Regions from separate parts of the Paucibacter sp. B51 genome, predicted to be linked through region 2. Evidence: riboswitches for the same ligand, from Rfam matches in the RefSeq annotation. Region 2 holds a riboswitch; the other holds the start of a gene.
The links. A riboswitch is a leader RNA that binds a small molecule or an ion and turns the genes downstream of it on or off. The one in region 2 is predicted to bind cobalamin.
Positions count from the first base shown of each region.

Region 1: linked by a shared signal. The riboswitch ahead of OOB33_RS08625 (TonB-dependent receptor plug domain-containing protein) and the one ahead of OOB33_RS21190 (energy-coupling factor ABC transporter permease) in region 2 are both predicted to bind cobalamin.

Region 1 is NZ_JAPIVN010000001.1:2,022,476-2,029,767, reverse strand. Features, by position in the region: gene OOB33_RS08640 (50S ribosomal protein L25/general stress protein Ctc) at 1-397, shown strand, start outside; gene pth (aminoacyl-tRNA hydrolase) at 553-1,227, shown strand; gene OOB33_RS08630 (hypothetical protein) at 1,232-1,780, shown strand; cobalamin riboswitch at 1,776-2,047, shown strand; gene OOB33_RS08625 (TonB-dependent receptor plug domain-containing protein) at 2,150-4,102, shown strand; gene cobU (bifunctional adenosylcobinamide kinase/adenosylcobinamide-phosphate guanylyltransferase) at 4,126-4,707, shown strand; gene OOB33_RS08615 (ABC transporter substrate-binding protein) at 4,704-5,591, shown strand; gene OOB33_RS08610 (FecCD family ABC transporter permease) at 5,648-6,640, shown strand; gene OOB33_RS08605 (ABC transporter ATP-binding protein) at 6,637-7,292, shown strand, end outside.
Region 2 is NZ_JAPIVN010000002.1:40,091-47,382, forward strand. Features, by position in the region: gene OOB33_RS21180 (sirohydrochlorin chelatase) at 1-684, opposite strand, end outside; gene cobM (precorrin-4 C(11)-methyltransferase) at 697-1,512, opposite strand; gene OOB33_RS21190 (energy-coupling factor ABC transporter permease) at 1,509-2,162, opposite strand; cobalamin riboswitch at 2,560-2,816, opposite strand; gene OOB33_RS21195 (hypothetical protein) at 2,943-3,317, shown strand; gene OOB33_RS21200 (homoserine kinase) at 3,411-4,415, shown strand; gene OOB33_RS21205 (BPSS1780 family membrane protein) at 4,469-5,317, shown strand; gene OOB33_RS21210 (polysaccharide lyase 8 family protein) at 5,461-7,292, shown strand, end outside.

The DNA.
Region 1 (7,292 bases), on a different contig from region 2:
GCTGCACCCCTACAAGCCGCAAGTCCTGCACGCTGACTTCCAGCGCGTGGACGGCACCACCAAGATCACCAAGAAGGTGCCGCTGCACTTCATCGGCGAAGAAAACTCGCCGGCCGTGAAGACCGACAGCTGCACGGTCAACCACGTGATCACCGAGCTGCAAATCACCTGCCTGGCCCAGCAACTGCCCGCTTTCATCGAAGTGGACCTGAGCGGCCTGACCAAGGGTCACTCGGTGCACGTGAACGACCTGAAGATCCCCGCTGGCATCAAGGTTGTGACCCACGGCAAGCCGAACCCCGTGGTTGCCACCCCGGTGGAGCCCGTGGTCGAAGTGGTGGTGGCTGCTGCCGCTCCCGCCGACGACGGCAAGGGCAAGAAGAAGGGCAAGAAGTAATCCTTCTTCCCCACGGCTTCATGCCTCACGAAAAGGCCCTGCACTGCAGGGCCTTTTTCTTGCCCGCTCGGCGGCGCTCAGCGCCCGCCCATCTGCAAGCCCCGCCCCGTTCGCCCCTTTCTCTCGGCCACGGTGGCCACCGATAATCTCCGCCCATGATTCGACTGTTTGTTGGCCTCGGCAACCCCGGGGCGGAATATGAAGACACGCGCCACAACGCCGGTTTCTGGTGGGTGGATCAGCTGGCGCGCAAGCTGGGTGCCACGCTGCAGGCCGAACGCAACTATTACGGCCTGTGCGCGCGCGTCAACAACGCGCCCGGCTGCGACGGGCCGATCTGGCTGCTGCAGCCCATGACGTACATGAACCTCTCAGGCAAATCGGTGGCGGCGCTGGCGCGCTTCTTCAAGATTGCGCCGGAGGAGATCCTGGCCATCCATGACGAGCTGGACCTCCTGCCTGGTGAGATGAAGTTCAAGCAAGGCGGCGGCAACGGAGGCCACAACGGCTTGAAGGACATGCAGGCCCAGCTCGGCTCGGCCAATTTCTGGCGCCTGCGCCTGGGCATCGGCCACCCCGGCCACAAGGGTGAAGTGGCCGCCTATGTGCTGCGCAAGCCGCCCCTGTCGGAGCGCGAGGCGGTGCAGGATTGCATCGACAAATCCCTGGCCACCGTCGAGCTGATGCTGGCGGGCCAGATGGACAAGGCCCTGGCCAAGATCCACGCCAAGCCGCCGCGGCCCAAACCGCCCAAGCCGGCAGCCCTGGCCGCCAAGCCCGAAGGCAGCCCCGGTCAGCCCACCACCCCAGCCGCCCCCACCGAAAGCTGAGCCCATGCACCACCGCACCCTGCCCCGCCCCGTCCTGGTTTTGAATGGCGCGGCCTGGGCTGCGGTGCTGGCCGTGCCCCTGCTGGGTCTACCCCCTGCCGCACAAGCCCAGACGGAGACGCGCAGCGCCCAGGTCTACCGCTGCGGACCACAGGGCCGCGATCTGCGCGACTCGCCCTGCCCCGAAGGCAGCGCGCAAGCGCCCAAGACCATCGCCTTTGACCAGCCGAGCGACGCCGACCGGCGCGCCGCCCAAGCCCTGGCCAGAGACGATGCGCGTCGCGCCCGCGAGATGGAAGCTCGTCGCCTGAAAGAAGAATCGGAAGCGCTGCGTCGAGCGCCCGGCTCGGTGGCCATCCATGGCCGCGGCCTGCCTGCCTCGGCGCCTGCGCAGACCCAGCCCGCGCAAGCCGCTCATCCCAAACCGCCCAAAGCACCCAAGGCGCCCAAACCCTTGAAGCCCCTGACGCCGGCAGACACGAAAGCAAAAGCGCCGCCTGCGCCCGCATCCATCGGCGCCCAGCCCGGCCGGGCCGCCTCGGCCGCAAGCTAGAATCCAGCCCGTTGGTGCTCGTGCAGGCATTGCGTCTTGCACAGTTAAACGGGAATCAGGAAGGCGCGCTGCCACGCTCGCAAGCAAGCCCAACCTGAGCTGTCCCCGCAACGGTAAGTGAACGAAGCCCTGGCCGCACGCCTCATCGCGACAGCCGCCAGCGCGCTTCAAGCGCTGTCCTCGGTCCACTGAAACCCCCGGGTTTTGGGAAGGACACAGCTGCTGAGGTTCACCAGCCCGGATACCGGCCAACAACGTGGTGCGCCGCGTCCCCTGCCCTTCTACGGGCGGGTGCTGCAGCACATCGTTCCACAGGCGCTCAGCGGGTGAGCTGGTGCCTGGCAGTTCTGCTTGCTGTTTCTTTTGCTCATGACCTCTTCCGTCCGGCCCTTGGCCCGCACTCAGGCGCGCGCGTTCCTGCCCGCCGCACCTTCGTCCTTTGCTGTTCGCGCCCAAGCCTTGCCCTTCACCTTGGCCCTGCTTGCCATGGCCATTCAGGGCCAGGCCCAGGCACAGGGTCCTGGCCCCAACAAGCTCGATTCGGTGGTGGTCACCGCCACCCGCTCGCCCATTCGCTTGAGCGAAGTCCTGACCGACCTGACCGTGCTGACCCGTGCCGACATCGAGCGCCAAGCCTTTGGCGGCTTGGCCGATCTGCTGCGCAACAGCGGCTGCGTGGAGATGGTCCGCAACGGCGGCCCCGGCACCACGACATCGCTCTTCCTGCGTGGCGCTGACACCCGCCACACGGTGGTTCTGGTGGACGGCGTGCGTGTCGATTCGCAAGCCAGCGGCGGCACGGCCTGGCAAGGCATCCCGCTGTCGCAAATCGAACGCGTGGAAGTGCTCAAAGGCCCAGCCAGCGCCATCTACGGCTCCGACGCAGTCGGCGGCGTGGTGCAGATCTTCACCCGCAAGGGCGGCCCGCGCCTGCAGGCCGAGCTGGGCGCCGGTCTGGGCAATCTGGGCACTCGCAAGCTCGACGCCGGCCTCACCGGCAGCTCGGGCCTGCTGGACTTCGCCCTCAGCGCCGCGGCCGAGCGCAGTGACGGCTTCAACAGCACCATCGACTCGCCCAGCAGCTTCAGCTACATCGCCGACCGTGATGGCTGGAAGAACCACAACCTCAAGGGCCGAATCGGCCTGCAGCTGAACACGGCCCACCGGCTTGAGGCCCTCGCTCTGAGCAGCCACTCCGATGCCCAATACGATGGATCGAAAAGTTCGCCAGACAATGACGACCACAGCATCCAGGACACCCGCGTGGCCCAGCTGAGCTGGAGTGCGCAATGGTTGCCGGCGCTGCAGACCCAGCTGAGCCTGGCTGAATCGACCGAGAAGTACGAGACCCAACCCTCGGTATACCTGACCGAAACCCAGCTGCGCAATATCAGCCTCAATGGCAGCTACCAGATCGCCAAAGGCCAGCAACTCAACTTCATCCTGGAGCGCCGCGAGGACCGCCTGGAGAACCCGAACCTGCTGAGCGACAACAAGATCGACAAGCGCCGCCAGCATGGGCTGGCCCTGGGCTGGCTGTGGAACCAGGATGCGCTGAGCCTGCAAGTGCACGGCCGCCATGACGATGACAGCCAGTTCGGCGGCGTCAACACCGGCACGGTCGCGGCCGGCTATGTGCTCGCTTCGGGCCTGCGCCTGGTCAGCTCCGTCGGCACGGCCTTCCGTGCACCGACCCTGTTTCAGCGCGCCAGCGAATACAGCCCCGATCTGAGCAAGCCCGGCGTCAAGCCGCTGGACCCTGAGCGCGGCCGCAACCTCGAGTTCGGCCTGAAGTACAACACCGAGCACAGCGAGTTTTCGCTCACGGCCTACCGCAACCGCATCCGCGACCTGATCATCTACGGAGCGCCAGGCAGCTGCGTCAACAAGCGTGGCTGCTATCAAAACGTCGCCTCGGCCCGCTTGCAAGGTCTGAGCCTGCAAGGCAGCACCGAGATCGCCGGCATCCGCCTCTCCAGCACCCTGGACCTGCAGGCCCCCAAGAACATGAGCAATGGCAAGCTTCTGGCCCGCCGTGCGCGCGTGTACGGCACCCTGCGTGCCGACACCACGGTGGCGAACTGGAAGCTGGGTGCGGCCGTGCAGAGCTCGGGCCAACGTTATGACGACGCGGCCAACAGCAAGCCCCTGGCGGGCTATGCTCTGCTCAACCTCGACGCCCAGTACAGCCTGACGCGCGAGCTGCGCCTGCAGCTGAATCTGGACAATGCCTTCAACCGCAGCTACCAGACAGCAGGCGGCTATGCCCAGGCACCGCGCACGGTCTTCGTCGGCCTGCGCTACAGCCCCGCCTCGCTGTAAATCTGACGCAGGCAAAAGCGACCATGGCGGCTGATCAGCTTCAGAGGCACCAGCTCATCGTCGGCGGCCAGCGCAGCGGCAAGAGCCGCCATGCCGAGCGCCTGGCCCTGCGCTGGCTGAAGGCCTCGCCGGCGCATGAGGTCTGCATGCTGGCCACGGCCCAGGCCTGGGACGCGGAGATGCGCCAGCGCATTGCCCGCCACCAGGCCGACCGCCCGCCCGGCTTTGCCACGGTGGAGGTGCCGCTGTCGCTCACCCGCGCCCTGCGCGCGCAAAGCGCGCCGGGCCGGCTGCTGCTGGTGGACTGCCTGACCCTGTGGCTGACCAACTGGCTGATGCCCATGGACGGCCGGCCCGACCGCGCGGGCTGGGAGGCCGAGCGCAGCGCGCTGCTGGCCTGCCTGCCCGAGCTGGCCTCGCCCGTGCTCTTCGTGTCCAACGAGGTGGGCTGGGGCATCTCGCCGCTGGGGCGCGAGGTGCGCGACTTTGTCGATGAACTGGGCCGGCTCAACCAGGCGGTGGCCAGCCGCTGTCAAGACCTGACCCTGATGGTGGCCGGCCAGGCCTGGACCCGGCCGGTGCATGTGGAGACCGATCTGCCATGAAGCCTCGCATTCTCTTTTTCTGCGCCTTCCTGACCGCCCTGCTGATCGGCCCGGTCCAGGCCCAGGCGCCCGCCAAAGTCGAAATCAAGGACGACCTCGGCCACAGCACGCAGTGGAGCCGGCCGCCGCAGCGCATCGTCACCCTGCTGCCCTCGCTGACCGAGACCGTCTGCGCCCTGGGGGCCTGCGAGCGCCTAGTCGGCGTGGACCGCTATTCCAACCACCCCGAGTCGGTGGGCAAGCTGCCCAAGCTCGGCGGCCTGGATGACACCCAGGTCGAGACCATCGTGTCGCTGCGGCCCGATGTGGTGCTGCTGGCGCCGTCGTCTCGCGTGACCGACCGGCTGCGCAGCCTGGGCCTGACCGTGGTGACGCTGGAGGCCAAGTCTTACGCCGATGTGCAGCGCGTGCTCGACAAGATCGGCACCTTGTTGCAGGTGCGCGATGCCCAGGCCGTCTGGCGCCGCATCGAGGCCCTGGTCGGCGCCGCCGCGCAGAGCATCCCGCCGCAGGCACGCGGCGCCCTGGTCTACTACGAAGTCGATCGCTCGCCCTATGCCGCCGGCCCCGTGTCCTTCATGGGAGAGACCATGGCCCGCCTGGGCCTGAAGAACATCATCACGCCCGAGATGGGCCCCTTTCCCAAGATCAGCCCCGAGTATGTGGTGCGCGCGGCACCGCAGCTGATCATGATCGGCAAGCGCAATGCCGATGGCCTGGCGGACCGCCCCGGCTGGTCGCGCATTCCCGCGATCCGAGACCAGCGCGTCTGCGTCTTCGACGCCAAGCAAAGCGATGTGCTGGCCCGCCCCGGCCCACGCATGGGCGAGGCAGCGCAGATCATGGCGCAATGCCTGCGCGAGCAGTACGGCAGCAAGCCATGAGCGCCCCGTCCACCACGCCCGTGTCGCCGCCAGCCGCGTCGCTCCCGGCCGCGCCGATGTCCTGGCGGGCCTGGCCCCTGCTGGCCGGCCTGCTGCTGGCCAGCGTCCTGGCCCTGGCTGTGGGCGTGGCCGTGGGCAGCACCGGCTTGACCCTGGACTGGCGCGGTGAGGATGCCATGCAGGCGCAGATCCTCTGGGATATCCGCCTGCCCCGCTCGGCCGGTGCCTGGTTGGCTGGCGCCCTGCTGGGCCTGGCTGGCGCCATCACCCAAGGCCTGTTCCGCAACCCCCTGGCCGACCCCTATCTGCTGGGCAGCGCCGCCGGCGCACGGCTGGGCGTGGCGCTGAGCCTTTCGCTGCTGGGCACCACACCGGCCGGCATGCAGTGGCTGGAACGCCTGGGCCTGACCGGCGTGGCCTTTCTGGGCACGCTGATGGGCGTCAGCCTGACCCTGGCCATGGCGCGCGGCGTCGAGCAGACGCTGCGCCTGCTGCTGGCCGGCGTGGTGGTCGGTGTGGTGTTGGGCGCCGTCACCGATCTGGTCACCCTGGCCGACCCCGACATCCTGCGCACCATGCAGGCCTTTGTGCTGGGCACGACCAGCTTTCTCGGCTGGCCCAGCATCGTGCTGATGGGCTGTGTGCTGCTGCTCAGCCTGGCCGTGGCGCTGGGCGCCAGCGAAGCCCTGGATGCGCTGACCCTGGGCGAGGCCACCGCCGAATCGCTGGGCGTGCGCTTGGGCCTGGTGCGGGTGCTGCTGATTGGCGCCTTCGCCCTGGCCACCGGCACCGCCGTGGCCCAGACCGGCATGATTGCCTTCGTCGGCCTGGTAGCCCCGCATCTGGTGCGCAACCTCTGCCACGGCTCACACCGCCAGCTGCTGCTGCTCTCGGCTTGCGCCGGCGGCCTGCTGCTGCTGGCGGCCGACATCCTCGCGCGCTGGCTGATGGCGCCGCAAGAGCTGCCGGTGGGCGTGATCACCGCCATCCTGGGCGGCGGCTATCTGCTGCGCCTGATGCACAAGCGCAAATACGGAGGCCGCGCATGATGAGCACGACCCACGCAACAGCGCTGAGCTGCAAAGACCTCAGCGCCAGCTTGCAAGGCCAGCCGGTGCTGCACCGGCTCTCGCTGGAGCTGCCGGCCGGGCAATGGACGGCCATCGTCGGCCCGAATGGCGCCGGCAAATCGACCCTGTTGCGCGCCCTGGCCGGGCTGATCCCCAGCCTGGGCAGCATCGAGCTGCTCGGCCGCCCCCTGACCGAGTGGCCGCGCAAGGCGCGCGCCCGCGAGCTGGCCTGGCTGGGCCAGAACGAAAGCAGCGGCGACGAGCTGAGCGCCAAGGACGTGGTGATGCTGGGCCGCCTGCCCCATCGCGCCTGGCTGGCGCCGCCGAGCAGCGCCGACCAGGCCGCAGTGCAGCAGGCCATGCTGCAGACCCAGTGCTGGGACTGGCGCCAGCGCCCGCTGGGCCAGCTCTCGGGCGGCGAGCGCCAGCGCGTGCTGCTGGCACGCGCCCTGGCCGTGCAGGCCCAGGTCCTGCTGATGGACGAACCCCTGGCCCATCTGGACCCGCCCCACCAGGCCGACTGGCTGCAGCTGGTGCGCGGCCTGGCCCGGGCCGGCGTGGCCGTGGTCAGCGTGCTGCATGAACTGAACATGGCCTTGCAGGCCGACGGACTGGTCATCATGCAAGCCGG
Region 2 (7,292 bases):
AAAGCGCAGCTGCGGGTACTGCAGGCGCAGATGCTCGACCTGGCGCTGGATGCGGCTGATCAGGGTGCCACTGAACAGGTAATAAGGCAGGACGACGATCTGCGTCATCAGCTGCTGGCTCTGGCGTTGCACCACCCGCTCCAGGCGCGGGTGGGTGATGCCGGTGAAGGCCACATCGACCAGCTCATGGTCGCCCTCCTCCAGCAGCCAGCGCGCCATCTTGGCCACATCGCCGTTGGCCTGGCGGTCCGAGGCGCCGCGGCCCAGCAGCACCACGCCGGTGTTGCGCGGGTCCGGCATGTCCAGGCTCATCATGGCCTGGCGCAGGCGGCGCTTGAGCAGGGCGAGGATGGGGTCGCAGGCGCTCAGGTGCGGGGCATAGAGGAACTGCGTGCCGGGGCAGTCCAGGCGCGCGCTGTCGATGGCCTGCGGGATGTCCATCTTCACATGCCCCGCGGCATTGAGGATCAGCGGCAGCACCAGCACGCGCTGCGCGCCGAGCGCCGCGCGTCGCAGGCCACCATGCAGCATCACCGGCGCGAACTCGATGAAGCACACCTCGATGCGCCAGCCCGCCTGACGCTGGCGCCATTGCTCGGCAAAGGCCTCGATCTCCTCGTTGGCGCCGGCCTCGCGCGAGCCATGGCCCACCAGAAGAATGGTTTCGTTGGGAGTGTTTGACATGGCAACAGAGCCTCAGAGTTCGGGCTGGGCCGGCGCGCTGGCGCGGCGGAAGCGGTGGGTGAAGCTGGGGTCGTAAAGCTTGGACTTGGCCAGCTCGGGCCAGTGGCGCGAGCCCAGGGTCGGGCTGGCGATGACCATGGACTGGCTGACGATGCCGGCCTCGCGGCAGCGCTGTTTCACATCGGCCAGGGTGGCGCGCAGGATCTGCTCCTCGCCCGGCCAGGAGGCCTTGTGCACCACCAGCATGGGCGCGTCCTCGGCCCAGCCGGCCGCGCGCAGCTCGGCCGTGAGCTGGCCCAGCAAGGTGATGGACAGAAAGATGCACAAGGTGCAGCGGTGCGCGGCCAGGGCCGCCAGGTCCTCGCCCGCCGGCATGGGCGTGCGCCCCGCCACGCGGGTGAAGATCACCGTCTGCGTCAGCTCCGGCAGGGTGAAGGTCTCCACGGCCGCCGCGGCCGAGGCCATGGCCGAAGACACGCCCGGCACCACGCGCAGCGGCACGCCCGCCGCATCGAGCGGCTGCACCAGCTCCATCAGCGCGCCGTAGAGCGCCGGATCGCCGGTCTGCAGACGCAGCACCGTCTCATGGCGCGCGGCGCGCTCGATCAGCCAAGCCGACATCTGATCCAGCGTCATGCCTTTGGAATCAGCAATCTCGCAGCCCGGCGGCGCCCAGCGCGTGGCTGCCTCGTCGACCAGGGAGCCGGCAAACAGGATGGCGCCGGCGCGCTCGATCAAGCCCCGGCCCTTGACGGTGATCAGGTCCGGGTCACCTGGGCCGGCGCCGACAAACCAGACCGTGCCGGGCTCGGCTCGCGCCTCGCTCATGCCCGGCCTGGCTGCGGTGCAAAGCACTGGGCCGCCAGCGGCAGGCGGCGCAGCGGGCCATCGGCACGCAGCAGCCACAGCGTGCCCAGCGTCACCAGAGGCTCCAGCAGCACGACCGGCGCGTAGGCGAGCGCAAAGCGCGCCCACTCGGCCAGGCTGGTCTCGCCCTGGCCCATGGCCAGCCAGAAACCCACCATGGCAATCACGCCGCCGTAGTAGGCGCTGTCCAGCTGCAGCAAGGTCTTGACCGTGACCGGCCGCTCGCCGTGGACCAGGCGCCGGGCCAGGCCGTAATGCACCGCCATCAGCGGCAGCATCAGCGACAGCGAGTTCACCGCCAGATGCACGAGATCCTGCGGCTCGAACACCAGGCCTTGCAGCAGCAGGCCCAGGGGCAAGCCCAAAAGCGTGGGCACAAAGCCGAAGCTCAGGTAGAGCGGCATGGCGCCGAGGAAATGCAGCTCCGACGGGCCCGCCTTCATGTGAAAGGCCTGCATGAAGAGCGAGAAGAACAGCGCCGCCAGCAAGGTGCGCAGCAAGAGCGCGGGCTGCTTGAACAGCGGCGGTAGATGCGCCAGCACCAGCGGCGCGGCCACGGCGGCGGCCAGGGTCAGTTTGGCGGGGGCGATGAGCCCGGGTTCGATGTGCATGGTGGCAGCTCCGATGGGAGTGGAATGAAGGGGCGGTGGAACACAGCGCAGCCAAGAGCGGGCCGCGCAGGGGCAGGCCACGCGCAGGCCTCGGCCAGAGCCGGGCGCACGCGTCAGCGGGAAAACAGTTCTCGGGGGCGGGGTGAGATGCGGGGTCAGCGGCGCGGCGCCTGGCGCAATCGGCCATGCAGCAGCCTCAGCCGGCCGCTGCGGCGCAAACGCGCGAGCGAATCAGCACAAGGGCAAAGCGGCACAACGGCCCGACGAGCGACAACCCGAAGCTCAGACCCGATCAGGGCCTAGGAGGGAGAGGAATCCATGGATAGAGACACCGAAACAGCGCGATCGCCCGCTTCCCCGCAGGTTTTCGCCACATGGTGCGGCAGCCCAAGGGCTACGGCGCACCGCTTCGTTGGCCGGTATCCGGGCTGGTGAAATCGAGTCCATCGCCTTCCCAGATGCAGACAACAACATCCAGTGGCTTGAGATGAACCCTGAGGCCGGCTTGGCGCAAGGCCAGGCCGCTTCGTTCACGCACCGTTGCGGGGGCAGCTCAGTCAGGCAAGGTCCGAAGGGACGGCTTGCATCTACTGATTCCCGTTTAACTGCAGGACTTTTGGGAGTCCCACGAGCACCAACAGGGCGCCATCCTAGCGCAAAACCCCCGGGGCCAACAAGCGCTGTGCGAACTGCGGGTTAGGCAGGAACCGCCGCAACAAGGCCCGCAGCGCAGCGCCCTTGCAGCCGCAGGGCCCGAGCCCCCGGCCCTAGAATGCCGGCATGAACTCCTCGACACTTTGGTTTCGATCATTGCCGGCCGCCCTGGCTCTGCTGAGCGGCCTGCTTTGCGCCCCGGCCCAGGCCGCCGATCCGGCGCCAGCCAAGCCCGCCCCAGCGCCTGAAGCCCCTGCGGCCGCAGCTGCCGACGGCGTGGCCGATGCGCGCGTGACCGTCACCGTGATCGAGGATGACAGCACCCGCATCGAAGAGACCCGGGTGCGCGGCCAGACCCAGAAGGTCACGGTCCAGTCCAAGAACAGCAAGCTACCGAGCTACGAAATCATCATGGGCGATGGCAGCCGCGACCTGTCGGCCGGCCCGGGCTCCACGCGCGGCGCCGCCGGCAAGCGCGTCTGGAACGTTTTCAACTTCTGAGTGCGAGGCCCGGCCGCCTGAGCCTCACCCCTCAAGCCGCCGCCGCGCCCGCCTCGATTCCCACGCTGTAGCAAGCGATCAAGCAGTGCTGACATGGCCGTATTTACCGAAGTGACACTGGAGCAGGCGCAAGCCCTGATCAACCGCCTGGACCTGGGCCAGGTGCAGGAGCTGCGCGGCATTGGCGCCGGCATCGAGAACACCAACTACTTCCTGACCACCGAGCGCGGCGAGTTCGTGCTGACCCTGTTCGAGCGCCTGAGCTTCGAGCAGTTGCCCTTCTACCTGCAGTTCATGAAGCACCTGGCCGCGCGCGGCCTGGCCGTGCCCGACCCGCAGGCCGACGCGCGGGGCGAGATCCTGTTCGAGATCCAGGGCAAGCCGGCCGCCCTGGTCAACAAGCTACGCGGCGGTCACCAGCTGGCGCCCGATCTCTTCCACTGCGAGCAGGTCGGCGCCGCCCTGGCCCGCATGCATCTGGCCGGCCAGGACTTCCCCCTGCACCAGCCCAATCTGCGCGGCCTGGCCTGGTGGACCGACACCGTGCCCGTGCTGCTGCCCCATCTGGCGCCCGAGCAAGCGGCCCTGCTGCGCGAAGAGCTGGCCTACCAGCAGCAGCTGGCCGCCTCGCAGAGCTTTGCCGAATTGCCGCGCGGGCCCATCCACGCCGATCTGTTCCGCGACAACGTGATGTTCGAGCTGCTGCCACCGCAGCCCGAGGGCGTGCAGCCCCTGCAGGGGCGCGAACGCCTGAGCGGTTTCTTCGACTTCTATTTCGCCGGCGTCGACACCTGGCTCTTCGATCTGGCCGTCTGCCTGAACGACTGGTGCATCGACCTGGCCAGCGGCCGGCTCGACGAAGCACGCGCCCAGGCCTTTGTGACCGCATATGAATCGGTGCGGCCGCTCAGTGGCACCGAGCATCGCCTGCTGCCCGCCCTGCTGCGCGCGGCAGCGCTGCGCTTCTGGATCTCGCGGCTCTGGGATGTGCACCTGCCGCGCCAGGCCAGCCTGCTCAAGCCACATGACCCCAGCCATTTCGAGCGCGTGCTGCGCGAGCGCATCGCGCGCGCCTGGCATGCCCTCCCATCCACGTGAAGCGCCCAGCCGCGCCGCACCACGCCCCACCGAGTTTTTGAGAAGTCCACGGAATGAGTGACGCCAGCCGCCCCACCCCCGCCATGATGCTGCACCTGCAGACCGTGCCGGCACGCAACGGCCTGCTCTGGATACGCCATGGCTTCAAGGTCTTCCAGCGCCGCCCCCTGGCCCTGGCCAGCCTGTTCGCCACCTTTGTGTTCCTGGCCTTTGTGCTCATGATCCTGCCGGCCGTGGGCTTCATGCTGCTGCTGATGGCGGTGCCCCTGCTCTCGCTGGGCTTCATGCTGGCCACCCATCTGGTACTGCAGGACAAGACGCCGACCGCTGCCGTGTTCCTGGCGCCGCTCAAGCTGACCACGCAGCGCCGCAACAACCAGCTGCTGCTGGGCGCCATCTATGCCCTGGCCACCGTGGGCATCAGCCTGCTGGCCGAGTGGGTGGACGGCGGTGCGATGGAGCAGTTGCAAACCCTGCTCGGCAAGGATGCGCCCAAGGCCGAGGTCGAGGCCTTGCTGGCCGACCCACGCCTGTTCTGGGGCGCAGTCACACGCCTGGGCCTGGCCGGCCTGCTGTCCATCCCCTTCTGGCATGCGCCGGCCCTGATCCACTGGGGCGGCCAGGGCCTGATGCAAGCCCTGTTCTCCAGCACCCTGGGCGTCTGGCGCAACAAGACGGCCTTCGCCTACAACGCCCTGCTCTGGGGCGGCCTGCTGATGGGCGCCTCGGCCATCTGCAGCCTGCTGCTCGGCGCGCTCGGCCTCGGCCAGTACCTGCCCCTGGTGGCCATGCCGGTGGGCCTGATGCTGACGACGGTGTTCTACACCTCGCTCTACTTCACCTTCATCGACTGCTTCATGTTCGGTGCGCCCAAGGAGTTGCCCGCCGCCCAAGGCGAGTGAACACGGCCCCGCAGCAGCGCCCCCCCCGGCGCCCTCCCCGGTTGGCGACAACCCTAGGTGCGCAGGACGCGCAAAATGTTAACGTTCACCTCAAATAACACGCCAGCCACCACATGGCCGGCCCACACCGAGGAGACGTCGACATGATGATGAAGAAGATGGTGCCCATGAAACGCGCACGGCTCTGGCACCCCACCCTGCTCGCCCTGGCCAGCAGCCTGGCCCTGCAGACCGCCCAAGCCCAGACCGAGAGCGACTACGCCCAGCTGCGCAGCCGCTGGCTGCAGCAGCTGACCGGCAGCCCCAGCAGCCTGCCCGAGCGCCAGGCCGCCCTGGCCGAGCTGGCCGACAAGGCCGAGCTGCACTGGCAGGCCATCAACCTCTCCAGCAGCACGCCGGGCCTGTGGCCCGATCTGCAAAGCAGCAGCGATGCCTCGGTGCTGACCAGCCACTATGCCCGCCTCCTGCTGATGGCGCGCGCCCAGGCCACGCCGGGCTCGCGCCTGTTCGGCAACCCCGCGCTGGCCAGCGCCGTGATCGAGGGCCTGGCCTGGATGCACGCCAACCGCTACCGCCCGGGCCTCAGCCGCTACGGCAACTGGTGGGATTGGGAGATCGGCGCGCCGCAGGCCTTGAGCAGCATCCTGACCTTGATGCATGGCGCACTCAGCACCGAGGAGCGCGGCCGCTATCTCGCCACGATTGATTTCTACGTGCCCGACGCCACCCGCCGCGGCAACCAGCCCAGCCTCGAGGAAACCGGGGCCAACCGCCTGGACAAGGCCTTGATCGTCGGCGTGCGTGGCGCGCTCGGTGGCTCGGACGAGCGCTTGCGCCACGCCCGCGATGCGATCAGCCAGACCCTGCCCTACGTCACCCAGGGTGATGGCTTCTACGCCGACGGCTCCTTCATTCAGCACAGCTACGTGGCCTACACCGGCAGCTACGGCCTGGTGATGCTAGACAGCCTCTCGCGCCTGCTGCTGCTCTTGCAGGGCAGCCTCTGGGCCCCCAACGACCCGCAGCTCAACAATGTCTACGACTGGAGCGAGCGGGCCTTCCGCCCCCTGGTGCGCGATGGTGCCATGGCCGATTCGGTGCGTGGCCGTGCCATCGCCCGGCGCAGTTCCAGCAACCACTCCGCCGGCCGCAGCCTGATGGGCTCGCTGCTGCGCCTGGCCGAGGGCGCGCCTGCGGCCCAGGCGCAGCCGCTCAAGGAAATGGTCAAGGGCTGGCTGCAGCGCAACCGCTACCTCGGCCCCGACTGCTTCACCGGCCAGGCCCTGGCGCCCGACAGCGCCTGCGCCAAGTTCAGCCTGCATGAAATCAGCCTGCTGCAAGACCTGCAAGCCAACACCAGCCTCAGCCCCGCGCCCGAGCGGCCCGGCGCCCAGGTCTTCGCCGCCATGGACCGCGCCGTGCTGCGCCATGCCGATTTCAGCTTCGATTTAAGCCTGTTCTCCAACCGCATCAGCGCCTACGAATCGGGCAATGGCGAGAACCTGCGCCCCTGGTGGACCGGTATGGGCATGAGCAGCCTGCACAACGCCGACCAGCAGGCCTTCGATGGCGACTATTGGGCCACGGTCGACCTGCTCCGCCTGCCCGGCACCACCACCGACCGCAGCAGCGCCGCCCTCAAGAACTGGGCCCTGATCAAGAACACCAGCAACTGGGTCGGCGGCGCCCAGCTCGAAGGCCGCTACGCCATCGCCACGCTGGACTTCGGTGCGCTCAACGTGACCGGTAGCTCGCTCAAGGGCAAGAAGGCCTGGTTCCTGTTCGGCGACAAGATCATCGCCCTGGGTGGGGCCATCAGCAGCGGCAACAGCCTGGCCGTGGAGACTGTGGTCGAGAACCGCAAGCTCAACACCAGCGGCAGCAACACCCTGACCGTGGGCGGCCAGGCACAACCCAGCATGCCGGGCTGGAGCGCCAGCCTCGGCAACACCGCCTGGGCTCATCTGGCCGGCAG